4 regions of the Planosporangium spinosum genome follow, and region 2 is predicted to be linked to each of the others. Evidence: riboswitches for the same ligand, from Rfam matches in the RefSeq annotation. Region 2 holds a riboswitch; each other region holds the start of a gene.

Region 1 (3,201 bases), on a different contig from region 2:
TCGCCCACGGCGCTCGCCGAGCAGTTGACGCTGCTGGACATGGTCGCGCGTAGTCAGCGCGACCAGATCAGCACGGTGGCTGCCGCGCGCGACAAGTTCGCCGCCGACAAGACGTCCCTCGACAATCTGATCGCACAGCAGGCGAAGCAGGACGCCGACCTCGCGGCGAAGAAGAAGCAGATCGAGGAGCAGCTCAGCCAGTTGCAGCGGATGCGCCAGCAGGCGTACGGGAGCAGCGGCTCCACCGGCGTGCTGAAGCCGACCGCCTGCCCGGTGGAGTTCACCGGTGGCCCGGGCGGGACCGCCGCGCAGAAGGCGTGCGGCCTGATCGGCAAGCCGTACTACTGGGGAGCAGCGGGCCCCAACGGTTACGACTGTTCCGGCCTGACGATGGTCGCCTGGCAGGCGGCCGGCGTCCGGCTGGACCACCTGGCCAGCGCCCAGCGGAGGAAGTCGACGGCGATCACCCGGGACCAGTTGCGCACCGGTGACCTGATCTTCTTCGGCTCCGACAACCACCATGTCGGTATCTACGTGGGCGGCGGCTGGATGGTTCACGCACCACACACCGGTGACTACGTCCGGATGGCGCAACTGACCGGGTACTACGCCAACAACGTGTCGGGGTACGGCCGCCCGGCCTGAGTTCCCGATCACAGAGAGCGCCGGCGATCGATTGATTGCCGGCGCTCTTTCGGCGTGTCACCCTTACGGTGAGCAGTGAAACGGTCACCATTCACCGACAACAGGCGTCCAGTTTGGGTGACATTCCGCACGTCCGATGGATTTGCGGGCAGCAAGATTCACATCCTCTGCCAGTTGCGCAATGGTTAGCCGGTGTGGCGATTTACACACCACCGTCCGTAGATGGCTAAGATCCGCTCTGTATCGCCGATGAGGACGCCGGAGCCGCGAAACGGCAGGTCAGAAGGGCTGTTTTGGGAATCCATGGCCGTCCCTGCCCACGGCCCAATCCTGGACTTGCCACAACCCTTGACGCGCCATAGCGTGATTGCTCGTCGGGCGGGAGTCCGTACCCAAAGCGGGTGCGCCGCGCGACACCGCTCAATCGTCTCATCGACGAGCCGGGGACCCAATCGTGTCCCGGGGTGAATCCGCTGCGTCAGCGGTAGGGCGAACTTCCCGCCCGAACCCGTCAGCTAACCCGGTAAGCGGTCATGGAAGTAAGGAGCCGGACTCCGGTGGAATTGCATACGATGCGGCCTTCCGGGTCGCGTCTGAAACCCGTGCGTACTGTCTTCGGTGGCGTCGGGGCGGTCTGCGCCGGACTGGTCATCGCGCTGGGCCTGTCGACCAGCGCCCACGCCGCGCCCGCCGATCCTGCCGCCATCGAGGCGCAGATCAACGAGGCATGGAACAAACTCGAACCCGTGCTGGAGCAGCACAACGGCGTCAAGGTCCAGCTCGCGGACAACCAGGCCAAGGTCGCGCAGCTCGAGGAGCAGATCAGGCCCCTGCGGCTGCAGGTGGACGTCGCGATGAGCCGGGTCGGTTCGATCTCCGAGCGCGCTTACAAGAGCGGCCAGGCGTCGGCGCTGAGTGCACTGCTCACCAGTAGCCAGCCGACCAACCTCGCCGACCAGCTCGCTCTGCTGGACGCCATGGCCAAGAACGAGCGGGACCGGGTCGCCGACGTGGCTCGGATGAAGGAACAGTACGACACGCAGAAGAAGCCGCTCGACGATCTGGTCAAGAAGCTGACGGTCCAGGAGAAGCAGCTCGCCGACCAGGAGAAGCAGCTCAACGACCAGATCGCGCAGTTCAACAAGATGCGCCTGGAGGCCTACGGCACCAACGCCCCGCAGGGCAACCTGCGCCCGGCGCCGTGCCCGGTCTTCCTGGACGGCAGCCCCGGCTCCAAGGCCGCCCAGATCGCTTGTAGCAAGATCGGAACCGCGTACATCTTCGGCGCCGAGGGTCCGAAGAACTTCGACTGCTCCGGCCTTACGAAGTGGGCCTGGGCGCAGGCGACCGGCGGCCGGGTCAACCTGTACCACTACACGGTGACCCAGTTCCAGACGACCAAGCGGGTCAGTCGTGACCAGTTGCGCACCGGTGACCTGATCTTCTGGTTCTCTGACATGCACCACATGGGCATGTACGTCGGTGACGGCTGGGCGCTGCACGCACCGCAGTCCGGTGACGTGGTCCGGATGGTCCGCATGGACGCGATGCCGATCTCCGGCCTCGGCCGACCGGGCTGATCCTCACTGTCTTCGGAATCGGGGTGGCGGGTTTTCCGCCGCCCCGATTTTCGTTGCCGCGTCGGTCACCCGTTCGCGCAATCGGCAGCGATCTCGTACATGTGTTCGATAAACTGTACCCATGGCTTCCTGGTCCGAGTTTGCCGCCGTCGAGCCCCAGCTCGCGGCGTCGATCCATGCGCTGGTCCATCAGTACGGGCCCGGCCTGGGCTACCTCGCGACCATCCGGCCGGACGGGGGTCCGCGGTTGCACCCGGTCTCGCCGTTCATCACCCGGGACGGCCTGTACTGCTTCGTCATCGACTCGCCCAAGCGCCGCGACCTGGAACGTGACGGGCGGTACGCGCTGCACTCGTTCCCGCCCGAGACCACCGACGACGAGGCGTACGTGTCGGGCATGGCACACCTGATCACCGACCCGGCGCGGGTCGAGCGGTACGCGATCGAGATGCGCGCCGAGCCCCTGGCCGACTGGCGGCTGTTCGAGTTCACCGTCGACGTGGCCATGATCGTGCGGCACCGCCAGTCCCCGAGCCCGGTCGACCAGTTCGCCCGCGCATACCGCCAGGTCTGGCGTGATCCACGCCCAACCCTGCGGTGCGAGGTGCGCTGAGGCGGCCGGGTCGGCTAGAGTAGGTTCCGCTCCACTCGCGGGTGTAGTTCAATGGCAGAACATCAGCTTCCCAAGCTGACAGTGCGGGTTCGATTCCCGTCACCCGCTCCACAGACAATCGCCCTGGTCAGGACCATGATCCCGACCGGGGCGTTTGGCTATTCGCGTTGTCAGATGGGCCGTCGGGCCATTAACCCACCGTGGTGAGCGCTTCGGCGGCACCGTCGTCCGGGTGTCCGGTCGGCCCGGTGCACGGCACGATCCTGGCGGTGGTCGACCAGCCCGCCTCGATCGGCGCGCTGCCGCGGAGGTACGCCGGGAGATGGCCGCGATGCCCGCGCTCGAGCAGGTCTCCGCCGGCTC
Region 2 (3,201 bases):
TCGACGCCGCGCTCGGCGAGGCGTACCGCGCCCTGGCCGACCTGCGCGCGTGCGGGGTCATCGGCGCGGTCGGCGCCGGCATGAACCAGGCGGCGATGCTGACCCGGTTCGCCCGGGAGGCGGCCCGCCCCGGGTTCGACTGCTTCCTGCTGGCCGGCCGGTACACCCTGCTCGACCAGTCCGGCCTGGACGGACTGCTGCCGCTGTGCGCGCAGCGGGGGATCGCGGTCCTCGCCGGTGGGGTCTACAACTCGGGCCTGCTGGTCGACCCGTCGCCCACCTCGCACTTCGACTACGCGCCGCCGCCCGCCCCGGTCCTGGCGAAGGCGCTCGCCATCAGGCGCGTCTGCGACCGGTACGGGGTGCCGTTGCCGGCCGCGGCGATCCAGTTCCCGCTCGGGCACCCCGCCGTCACCAGCGTCGTCATCGGGGCGCGGTCGCCGGAGGAGGTCGACGAGAACGCCGACCTGTTCGCGTACCCGATCCCGCCGGCGCTCTGGGCCGACCTGCGGGCCGAGGGACTGCTGCCCGCGCACGTACCGGTACCGACCGGATGACGCCGGGGCGTCCACTCCCCGGCGGGAGTGGACGCCCCGGTTTCCGTTATGTCGTCGAGCCTCGTCGTTGAGGCTCACCGTCAGCGCGCGAGCCGCCGGCCCCGGCGGGTGTCAGAGCTGGAGCTGCTGACCCGGCAGGATCAGGTTCGGGTTGCCGCCCACCACCTGGCGGTTGAGCGCGTACAGCGCTTCCCAGCCGCCGTTGACGCCCTGGCGCTCGGCGATGGTCGACAGCGTGTCACCGGGCTGCACCTGGTAGGTACGGCCGGTGGCCTGCACCGGCGTTGCCGGCTGAGCGGCCTGGGCCGGCGCCTGCTGCTGCGACTCCCCGCTCGACTCGGACTTCCCGCCGGACTGGCTCTTCGTGGTGGCCTTCTTCGGCGTGTAGCTCTGCGTCGAGCCCCCACGGGAGCCGCAGACCGGCCAGGCGCCCATGCCCTGACCTGCCCGGACCTTCTCCGCGACGGCGATCTGCTGCTCACGGGTAGCCTGGTCGGCGCGGGCGGCGTACTGCTTGCCGCCGTAGCCGGCCCACGTGCTCTGCGTGAACTGCAGACCACCGTAGAACCCGTTGCCGGTGTTGATGCTCCAGTTGCCGCCCGACTCGCACTGGGCGACCGCGTCCCAGTTGACGCTCGAGGCGGCGCTGGCGGCCTGAGCCGGACCCAGCAGGGATGCCGCACCGGCGGCGCCCGCGGTGACGGCGCCGAGCGCGAGGCGCCCGGAGAGCCGACGCGTGGCCGACCGACGGTAGTGGCGTGCCTGGTACCGGTTGTGTGCCATGTAAAAACCTCCACGCCTACGAGGTGAGCTGTCGGGTTCGGGCCGAGGAGCCCGGCCGCGCTGCGGCTTCACCCCGAGGTACGCAACGAGCGTGGTGCGTACCGGGAAACGTGTGGTTCCCCCGCTCCTGCCTGGTTGACGGGTTCCCGGCGGCCGGTGGCAGGACTCGGCGTTACCGACCGTGGGGCCCGCGGTCGCGGACATAGCCGACGGTAATCACGGGCTGAGCGGGCCGACAAAGTTTTCGCTCGAATTGGTGATTTTCTTCATTCTCCGGCATGCACATGGTGAAAGTTCTATACGCAGAGTGATCGAATCGGGTACTGGTGAATGATCGCGGAGTATCAGCCCGTTCACTTCCGACGGCCCACTCCCACCACCCGTGCCCCTCCCATGATCATGAAGGCTTCGTGGCCATGGCCACGCAACTCTTCACGATCACGGGAGGGCGCGCGGTAACGGCGCGGCGGGTAGTGGCGCGGCGGCGCAGCGGCGGCGCCGGAGGTGCGTCAGTTCCACGTACCGGCGGCCGCTCGCGGTTGTCGCGCCGCCTGAGCTGGGTGACTGGGCGGCTGGGTGACTGGGCAACTGGCCGGCCGGGCAGCCGGCCGGCCGACCTCAGCTTGCCGGTGTCGGAGCGGCGACCGGGCTGCGGTGCCCGTCGCGGTCGACGGCCCGCACGCCGAACAGCACGTTGTCCTTAGACAGGTCGATCGTGGCGGTGGTGACGTCGCCGACCGCTATGACATGCGTCCACTCCGGTGCCGTCGTCTCGCGCCAGAGCACCTCGTACCCGGCCAGATCGGGTTCGGTACCGCGTTGCCACCGCAGCGTGGTGTCGTTGGTCAGTCCGGAGGTGTCGATCTGCACGCTTTGCGGGGTGCCGGGCGCCTGCGCCAGCGACCACAGCGCGGCGGCGTTCACCTTCGCCACCCGGGTGATGTACCCGAAGTCGCAGAACTCCGGTAGGTCGCCGTAGACCACGCCGTTCTCCACCCGCGTGTCCTGGTGCTCGTGCGCGAAGTTCTCCCGCGGCTCGGTGAAGCGGGCCGCCGGGTAGCCCTGCTGCAGGAACGAGAGGTGGTCGCTGCCGCGCAGGTACCGGTCGCGCCGCCAGATCACGCGTACCGTCATGCCGGTCTGCTCGTTGCTGGCCACGTCCCGGACGAACCGGCCGAGCTGTCGGGAGGGGCCGTCGTTCTCGCCGCCGACGGCCTGGCGGATCGCCGTCTGGGCGGCGGTCTCCGACGTCGGCACGCCCTCGACGAACAGCCGGACGGTACGCGGGTCGGGAGGGGTGCCGTCGTGCGCGTCGCCGGTGCCGACAATGTCGTTGCTGAACATCCCGCGTACCTCGACGCCGGCCTCCTTGAGCTGCTTGGCCAGGTAGGCCGACCCGTACAGCCCCTGCTCCTCGCCGGCCACCGCGACGAACATGATCGTCGCCTCGGTCCGGCGGGTCGCCATCACCCGCGCCAGCTCCATCACGACGGCCACCCCGGACGCGTCGTCGTCGGCGCCCGGCGCGTCGCTGGTGGCGTTCATGACGTCGGTGACGCGCGAGTCGTAGTGGCCGGACACCACGTACACCCGGTTGGGCGCGGTGTCGCCGCGTAGCGTCGCGATGACGTTGGTGATACGGGTGGGTGCGGGGATCCGGGGCGAGACCTCCTGGACGAACGACTGGAGTTCGACCGTCATCCGGCCGCCGGACGCCGCCGCGTACTCGCGCATCTGGGCGTGGATCCAGTCCCGGGCGGCGCCGATGCCGCGTGCCGGGTCGTCCTGGGAGGACAGGGTGTGACGGGTACCGAACGCGACGAGCCGGCGTACGGTGGCCTCGATGCGGCGCTGGTCGAGT
Region 3 (3,201 bases), on a different contig from region 2:
AACCCCGCCTCGCTGGCGCTGATGCCGTTCGTGCACCCGGACGTGGTCAAGCTCGACATGCACCTGGTGCACCACCCGCACCGGCCGGAGGTGGCGCGGGTGGTCAACGCCGTCATCGCGTACGCCGAGCGCACCGGCGCCACGATCCTCGCCGAGGGCATCGAGACGCCGGCGCACCTCGCCACCGCGCTCAGCATGGGAGCCACGGTCGGGCAGGGCTGGCTGTTCGGCCCCGCCCAGCGACTGCGCCGTCCGGCGCGGCCACCGCGCGAGCCGCTCGCGTTCGTGGCCGCGCCGGAGACCGCCGCGCCGGCCAGCCGCACCGAGGCGCGTACCCCGTTCGAGATCGTCGCCGCCCGGCGCCCCACCAGCCACTCCACCAAGCGCATGCTGCTGCCGATCAGCAAGTACCTGGAGGCCAAGGCGACCGACCGGACCGAGCCTCCGGTACTGCTGAGCTGCTTCCAGGAGGGCCGTCACCTGACGCCGGCCACCGTGCGCCGCTACACCGGCATCGCCGATACCGCAGCGCTCGTCGCGGTGCTCGCCACCGACGTCGGCGAGGAGCCGATCCCCGGGGTACGCGGAGCGCGGCTGACCGCCGACGACCCGCTGCGGGGCGAGTGGAACGTGATCGTCGTCGGCCCGCACTTCACCGGCGCACTGGTGGCGCGCGACCTCGGCGACGGCGGCCCGGAGATGGACCGGCGATTCGAGTACGCGCTCACCTACGACCGGGGCCTGGTCCTGGCGGCGGCCCGCTCCCTGCTGCACTGGGTGGTCCGCACCGACGTGGTCCGCACCGACCAACCTCCCGGCCGGCACCGGCCGCCGGCGGACGCCGGCAATGGCCGTACGGCGACCGCGGCCCGCCATTCGGCGTAACCCGAACGGCCGGCGATGGCCGACCGGGCACCGAGAAAGGAACGGTCGGCTAATTGGCGTGTATCACTGTGTGGAAAATCTCGCGCGGGGGCATTCCACACAGTGGACGAAATCACGCATCAATGCCGCCGAGTATCGGAAATGACGCCACTACCAGCCAAAACTCGGCAATTTGAGCCGCCCACCAGCCACCGTGGACCGTCGCATCGGAGATCAGTAAAGGCTCCCTCGGTAACGCTCTGCCATGCCCTCAGAACAGGACGTAACAACGACTTTCACCTAAGGTGGGGAGCCAGTACGCGTAACGGACAGGATGTACTTCCCGTACGTCCAAGATCACGTTAAGTTGGTCTAGGCCCGCTCGTAAGTCCGCCGCCCAACCCGGGTGACGACGAGCCGGCACCGCCGAATCGCATAACCCGTCGCCGCCCGGCGGCGCACGGGGTGAACCGGGGAACCACCCGACGGCCACGCCGTCCCGGGGTGAATCCGCAGGACCCTGCGGTAGGGCCATCTTCTTCCGGCCCGAACCCGTCAGCTAACTCGGTAGGCGGTAAGGAAGAAGGGTGCTCTGTGCCTGCAGTACCACGACTGCTGCGTGCCATGCTCCTGGGCGCGGTGGGGGTAGCCGTCCTCGCGCCGGCCACGGCGGCCAACGCGGAACCCTCAGCGAGCGACCTGACGCAGCAGATCAACCAGTCCTCCAGTGCCCTCGAAAAGATCGTCGAGCAGTACAACGGCGTGGGCGAGAAGCTGAAGGCGACCCAGGCCGCCGCCGACGAGCTCAACGTCAAGATGGCGCCGCTCCAGTCACAGGTCGACCAGGCCTACGACAACGTCGGCAAGATCGCGGCGCGCGCCTACATGGGCGGCGCGGCCCGGCCGATGACGCTGTTGCTGTCGGACGGCTCGTCGGGCAACGTGCTGGCCGAGCTCACCTCGCTCAACCACATCGCCTCCACCGAGCAGCGCCAGATCGAGGGCTACGCCCAGATGAAGGCGCAGTACGACACGCAGAAGAAGCAGCTCGACGACCTGCTCAACCAGCAGCGGGCCGACCAGAAGAGCCTGGCCGACCAGAAGGCGAAGATCGAAAGTGACCTCGCCACGCTGATGGAGCTGCGCAAGAAGGCCTACGGGTCGGCGACCACCCCTCCGCCGACCAACAAGCCCGCCGCCCCGAACATCGCCGGCAGCGCCGGCACCGCGGTGAAGTTCGCGTACAACGTCATCGGCAAGCCGTACGTCTACGGCGCCGCGGGCCCCAACGGGTACGACTGCTCCGGGCTGACCATGGCGGCCTGGGCGGCCGCCGGCAAGTCGCTGCCGCACAACGCGGCGATGCAGTGGGACCAGGTCGCGCACATCTCGGCCAGCCAGCTACAGGCCGGTGACCTGGTCTTCTACTCCGGTCTGGGGCACGTCGCCATCTACGTCGGCGGCGGCCAGGTGATCCACGCACCGCAACCCGGCGACAATGTCAAGCTCGCCAGCGTCAACATGATGACGCCGTACGGGTACGGCCGGGTCCGCTAGACAGCACACCCATGATCGCGGGGGACTGGACACACCGGTCCCCCGCGATCATGCTTTTCGGGGTGAGCTGGGATCCCGCGCAGTACGAACGGTTCGCCGCCGAGCGGGCCCGCCCCTTCCACGACCTGACCGCCCGGATCCGCACCACCGCGCCGGAGCGCGTCGTCGATCTCGGCTGTGGCCCCGGCACGGTCACCGCCACCCTGGCGGACCGGTGGCCCGGCGCCCACGTGTACGGCCTCGACTCCTCGCCGGAGATGATCGCCGCCGCCGAACGGCTGACCCACCCGGGCCGACTGGAGTTCGGCCTCGGCGACATCGCGGCCTGGCGGCCCGACCCCGGGTCGGTCGATGTGATCGTCTCCAACGCCGCGCTGCAATGGGTGCCCGACCACCTGGCGGCGCTGCCCACCTGGGCGGCGGCGCTGCGGCCGGGCGGCGCGCTGGCGATCCAGGTACCCGTGTCCGACGGCATGGCCGCCGCGGACGTCATCCACGCGGTCGTCACCGCACCGGAGTGGACCGATCGGCTCCGCGCAGCCGCGTCCGGCACCGGGCCACGGAGCGCGAGCCCGGTACGTCCGGTCGACGAGTACCTCGACGTGCTGGCCGGCAGCGGGCTGGCGGTCGACGCCTGGCAGACCACCTACCTGCACATCCTGCCCGGCACCGACCCCGTCCTCGAATGGTTCGCCGGCACCGGCCTACGGCCCTACCTCGACGCGCTGGCCGGCGACCCGCCAGCAGCCGCACGCTTCCGCGACGAGGTGGCGTGGCGGC
Region 4 (3,201 bases), on a different contig from region 2:
GGTTCATCTGCCGGCCGGCCGCGACGATGGACACGGCGTTGTCCATCTGCGCCTGGTCGAGGTCGGCGACGGGGGCGGGCCTGGTGGGGGACGGCGCCGGCGCCGGCGCCGGCGCCGGCGCCGTCGGCATGGGCGGCTGCGTGCTGGGCGCCGGCGGTGCGGCGGTGTTCTGCTGCGGGCGGGGTTTCGGCGGTGTGGATTGCGGTGCGGATTCTCGTGGCTTCGCGCCGGGGGTCGCGGTTTCCCGGCTCTGGCTGCGGTCGGCCCTGGCGTCGGCTACCTGCGCGCGGTCGGCGAGGACCTGCGAGGTGGCCGCGGTGTTGCCGGGCCGGTCTGCCGGAGTGGCGGTGGCCGCCCAGACTGCGCCGCCGATCGAGGCGAGCGCGATCGCCGCTGCCATCGCGGCGGTGTGGGGTCGAAGTGTCGATTTCTGGGCGTGGCGTCCGCGTTGGTAGCGCCGGAGGCGGCTGGGGCGGTGGCTCGTTGCTTTTTGACGGTGGCCTGTTGGTTTTTCGAGGGGCTGGTCACTGTCGTTTTTGGGAGGCACCCCGGGGAGCGTAGACGATGTCTCATTTGGTGTCTCATTTGGCGGGGTGTGATCTGCGCGTTACGGGACGTCCGGAGTTTCCGGCCGACCGGTGGGGCAGGCGGCGGCGCCGACAGGTACGGCCGGTGGTGCACCGGTCGGCCACCGGGGCTCGTACGGTCGGAGCCGGGCGGCCGTCGGTGAGGTGATGGTGGGAATCGACCCGGATGCGGCCGTCACCGGGGATCGATGGGCCGGCCGCCTGGTCGGACCCGGCCGCTGCGGCCGGATCGCGCCTTCTCCGCCTGTGCCGCGATAGCCTCGGTCAGCGCCGGGGCCCAGGCGCTGCCCACGTCATCGGCGAGGCGGTCGGCGAGCACGTCATGGAGCCGGCCCCAGAAGCCGGCGGCGGTCCACTCGGTGAACCGGCGATGGGCGGTCGGCCGCGTGACCCCGAACGTCTTCTCGGGGAGCTGCCACCAGGAGCAGCCGGTCTGGATGAGGTACAGCATCGCGGCGAACGCCCGCCGGTCGTCCACCCGCCGGCGTCCGCCTCCCTGCGGGCGTACCGGAGCCGCGGGAAGCAGCGCTGCGGCGAGCTCCCACAGTGGGGCGGGTGCCCACTGCGCGATGACGTCTTCATCCACGAGTCTTGATCCTGGGGCCCGCGGGCCCTGGATCCAAGCCGGACACGCCCATGTCCCGCCGTTGCCGGGTGGCGAGCGAGCCCGTCGCGGGAGATGCCGGCGATGGTCGCCCGGTCGGATGTGCGGGAAACCAACACCAGGAAAACGACCATGATGATCTTCTGTGGTGTCACCAGTGCGGTTGATAACAGGTGGAGGGTCTTGGCAGAAAGTTGACCCGTCAGTAATGTCAACGCCCGTCCGATCCGGTCACTGTTCACCGAGCGGGTGGCACCGGAACGGACCCGCCGAGTCGTGCTCAACGAGCCGGGGACCCACCGCAAGTCTGGGGTGAATCCACGGGCCGACGGCCTGTGGTAGGGCGACCTTCGCGCCCGAATCCGTCAGCTAACCCGGTAGGCGGAAGCGTAAGGAGATCATGTTCGTGCACGTCTTCGCACCCCCTCTCCATCACCGACTCCTCCACCATGCTGTGTGTGCGCAGTGGACCGCTCCGTCCCTCGCCGGTCCCTGACCGTGAATCGATAGGTCGCACCAGCGCCTGAGGACCGCGGTCGGTCACCCCGGACATCGTGCCGGGCGTTGTCACCGAATGCCTCGTGGGTCCCGCGCGCCCATCTCACCGCGTCAGACCGAGTTTGCCCACTGATCAGCCCGTGCTGGCCAGCGGGTGGCACCCGCATGGAGAATCCAATGAATCGTGTACATACCCGTAAGCCCTTCCAGCATGCGGCTTCGGTCCGCCTGCCCCGGATGGCGGTCGTCTCGGGCGGCCTGCTCGCCGTGGCCGCAACCGTCGGCCTCGTGGTCAGCCAGGCGGACGGTTCGCAGCCGGCCCAGGCATCCGGTTCGGTCGTTGCGGCCGCCGCCCCGCGTGCCGGCGTCACCCAGGCCCCGCAGGGCGGCGCGACCGGTGCGGTCCCCGCGGCGCCGGTCCCGCCGTCGAAGGTGCTCGACTATGCGTTCCAGTTGCAGCCCAACTACTACTACTGCGGGCCGGCGGCCACCCGGATCGCCCTGAGCGCCAGTGGGCACATCCTCAGTCAGGACGAGATCGCCCGGCAGCTCGGCACCACGACCGGCGGGACGAACTCCGCCTACGACACGACACGTGCGCTCAACAATGTCATCGGCAGCAACGTGTACCAGACCAGGGAGATCCCGGCCTACCCCGCTACGCCGGCTCAGATGGACCAGCTTCAGGCCGACGTCCTGAAGACCGTCAACAGCGGGCGCGCCATCGTCGCCAACATCGCCGGCCACCTGACCGACACCGCCGGCACGTACCACTCCTACGAAGGCGGCCACTACCTCACCATCATCGGTTACAAGGACGACGGCCGGACGGTGAAGATCGCCGACCCGGCCAACCCCAACGGCGACGGTACGTACTGGGTGACCACCATCAACATGGCCAACTGGATCTCCCAGCGCGGCTACTCGTACTGACCTGGCGACCGGGCGCCGCTGAAAGACACGGTCGGCGCCCGGTCAGTCGGCGCACACCCATCCCGTCACCACGCCGTACGCACCGGTGCGGACTCGCACCCGGACCGGGCCGGGCGGCGGTGACCGCAGGAGGAAGCAGCCGATCCCGTCCACCTCGGCCCGGTCGAAGACGCCTCCCGGATGTTCTCCGGTGACCTGGCCGCCGCTGGCCGGGCTGAGCTGGCCGACGATGCCCGTCTCGGTCAGCTCGATCTCGACCGTCACCCCGTCGCCCTGGAAGGCCAGGGTCCGCGCCGAACGGCCGGAACGGGTGCGCGCGAGCTGGCCGGCGTCGGTCGCCGAGTCGAAGACGAGGGTCGCGAGGACAAGCTCGTCGTCCACCGTCCGCCACGTCCAGGCGGCGCGCGCCGCCGCGACGAAATCCGCAGGCGCCGGGGGCAGTCCACGGAGCGCCTCACCCAGGTCGGTCAGGAACCGCTCATCGTCGTCCCACCGCGGCGATGTCATGGCGTTCACCTCCGCCCGTCTCGGCCGCCCGCAGCGCGTCGCGGAACGCGACCACCGCGGAGCAGGTGCGCA

The links. Region 2 has a riboswitch for cyclic di-AMP ahead of ACNTMW_RS04710 (transglycosylase family protein). Riboswitches for the same ligand answer to the same signal wherever they lie in the genome.
Region 1: it holds a riboswitch for cyclic di-AMP, as region 2 does, so the genes downstream of both, ACNTMW_RS10280 (C40 family peptidase) here and ACNTMW_RS04710 (transglycosylase family protein) in region 2, are expected to answer to the same signal.
Region 3: it holds a riboswitch for cyclic di-AMP, as region 2 does, so the genes downstream of both, ACNTMW_RS20530 (C40 family peptidase) here and ACNTMW_RS04710 (transglycosylase family protein) in region 2, are expected to answer to the same signal.
Region 4: it holds a riboswitch for cyclic di-AMP, as region 2 does, so the genes downstream of both, ACNTMW_RS02740 (C39 family peptidase) here and ACNTMW_RS04710 (transglycosylase family protein) in region 2, are expected to answer to the same signal.

What each region holds. Positions count from the first base shown of each region.
Region 1 covers NZ_JBLYUB010000006.1:41,122-44,322, reverse strand. The annotation lists gene ACNTMW_RS10285 (C40 family peptidase) at 1-645, shown strand, start outside; cyclic di-AMP (ydaO/yuaA leader) riboswitch at 1,053-1,190, shown strand; gene ACNTMW_RS10280 (C40 family peptidase) at 1,248-2,225, shown strand; gene ACNTMW_RS10275 (pyridoxamine 5'-phosphate oxidase family protein) at 2,347-2,838, shown strand; tRNA gene ACNTMW_RS10270 (tRNA-Gly) at 2,876-2,949, shown strand.
Region 2 covers NZ_JBLYUB010000002.1:418,034-421,234, reverse strand. The annotation lists gene ACNTMW_RS04715 (aldo/keto reductase) at 1-557, shown strand, start outside; gene ACNTMW_RS04710 (transglycosylase family protein) at 669-1,340, opposite strand; cyclic di-AMP (ydaO/yuaA leader) riboswitch at 1,339-1,522, opposite strand; gene ACNTMW_RS04705 (M20/M25/M40 family metallo-hydrolase) at 1,959-3,201, opposite strand, start outside.
Region 3 covers NZ_JBLYUB010000015.1:125,580-128,780, reverse strand. The annotation lists gene ACNTMW_RS20535 (sensor domain-containing phosphodiesterase) at 1-885, shown strand, start outside; cyclic di-AMP (ydaO/yuaA leader) riboswitch at 1,279-1,453, shown strand; gene ACNTMW_RS20530 (C40 family peptidase) at 1,459-2,421, shown strand; gene ACNTMW_RS20525 (methyltransferase domain-containing protein) at 2,484-3,201, shown strand, end outside.
Region 4 covers NZ_JBLYUB010000001.1:589,477-592,677, reverse strand. The annotation lists gene ACNTMW_RS02750 (hypothetical protein) at 1-400, opposite strand, end outside; gene ACNTMW_RS02745 (transposase) at 763-1,173, opposite strand; cyclic di-AMP (ydaO/yuaA leader) riboswitch at 1,449-1,590, shown strand; gene ACNTMW_RS02740 (C39 family peptidase) at 1,867-2,622, shown strand; gene ACNTMW_RS02735 (hypothetical protein) at 2,665-3,129, opposite strand; gene ACNTMW_RS02730 (RNA polymerase sigma factor) at 3,101-3,201, opposite strand, start outside.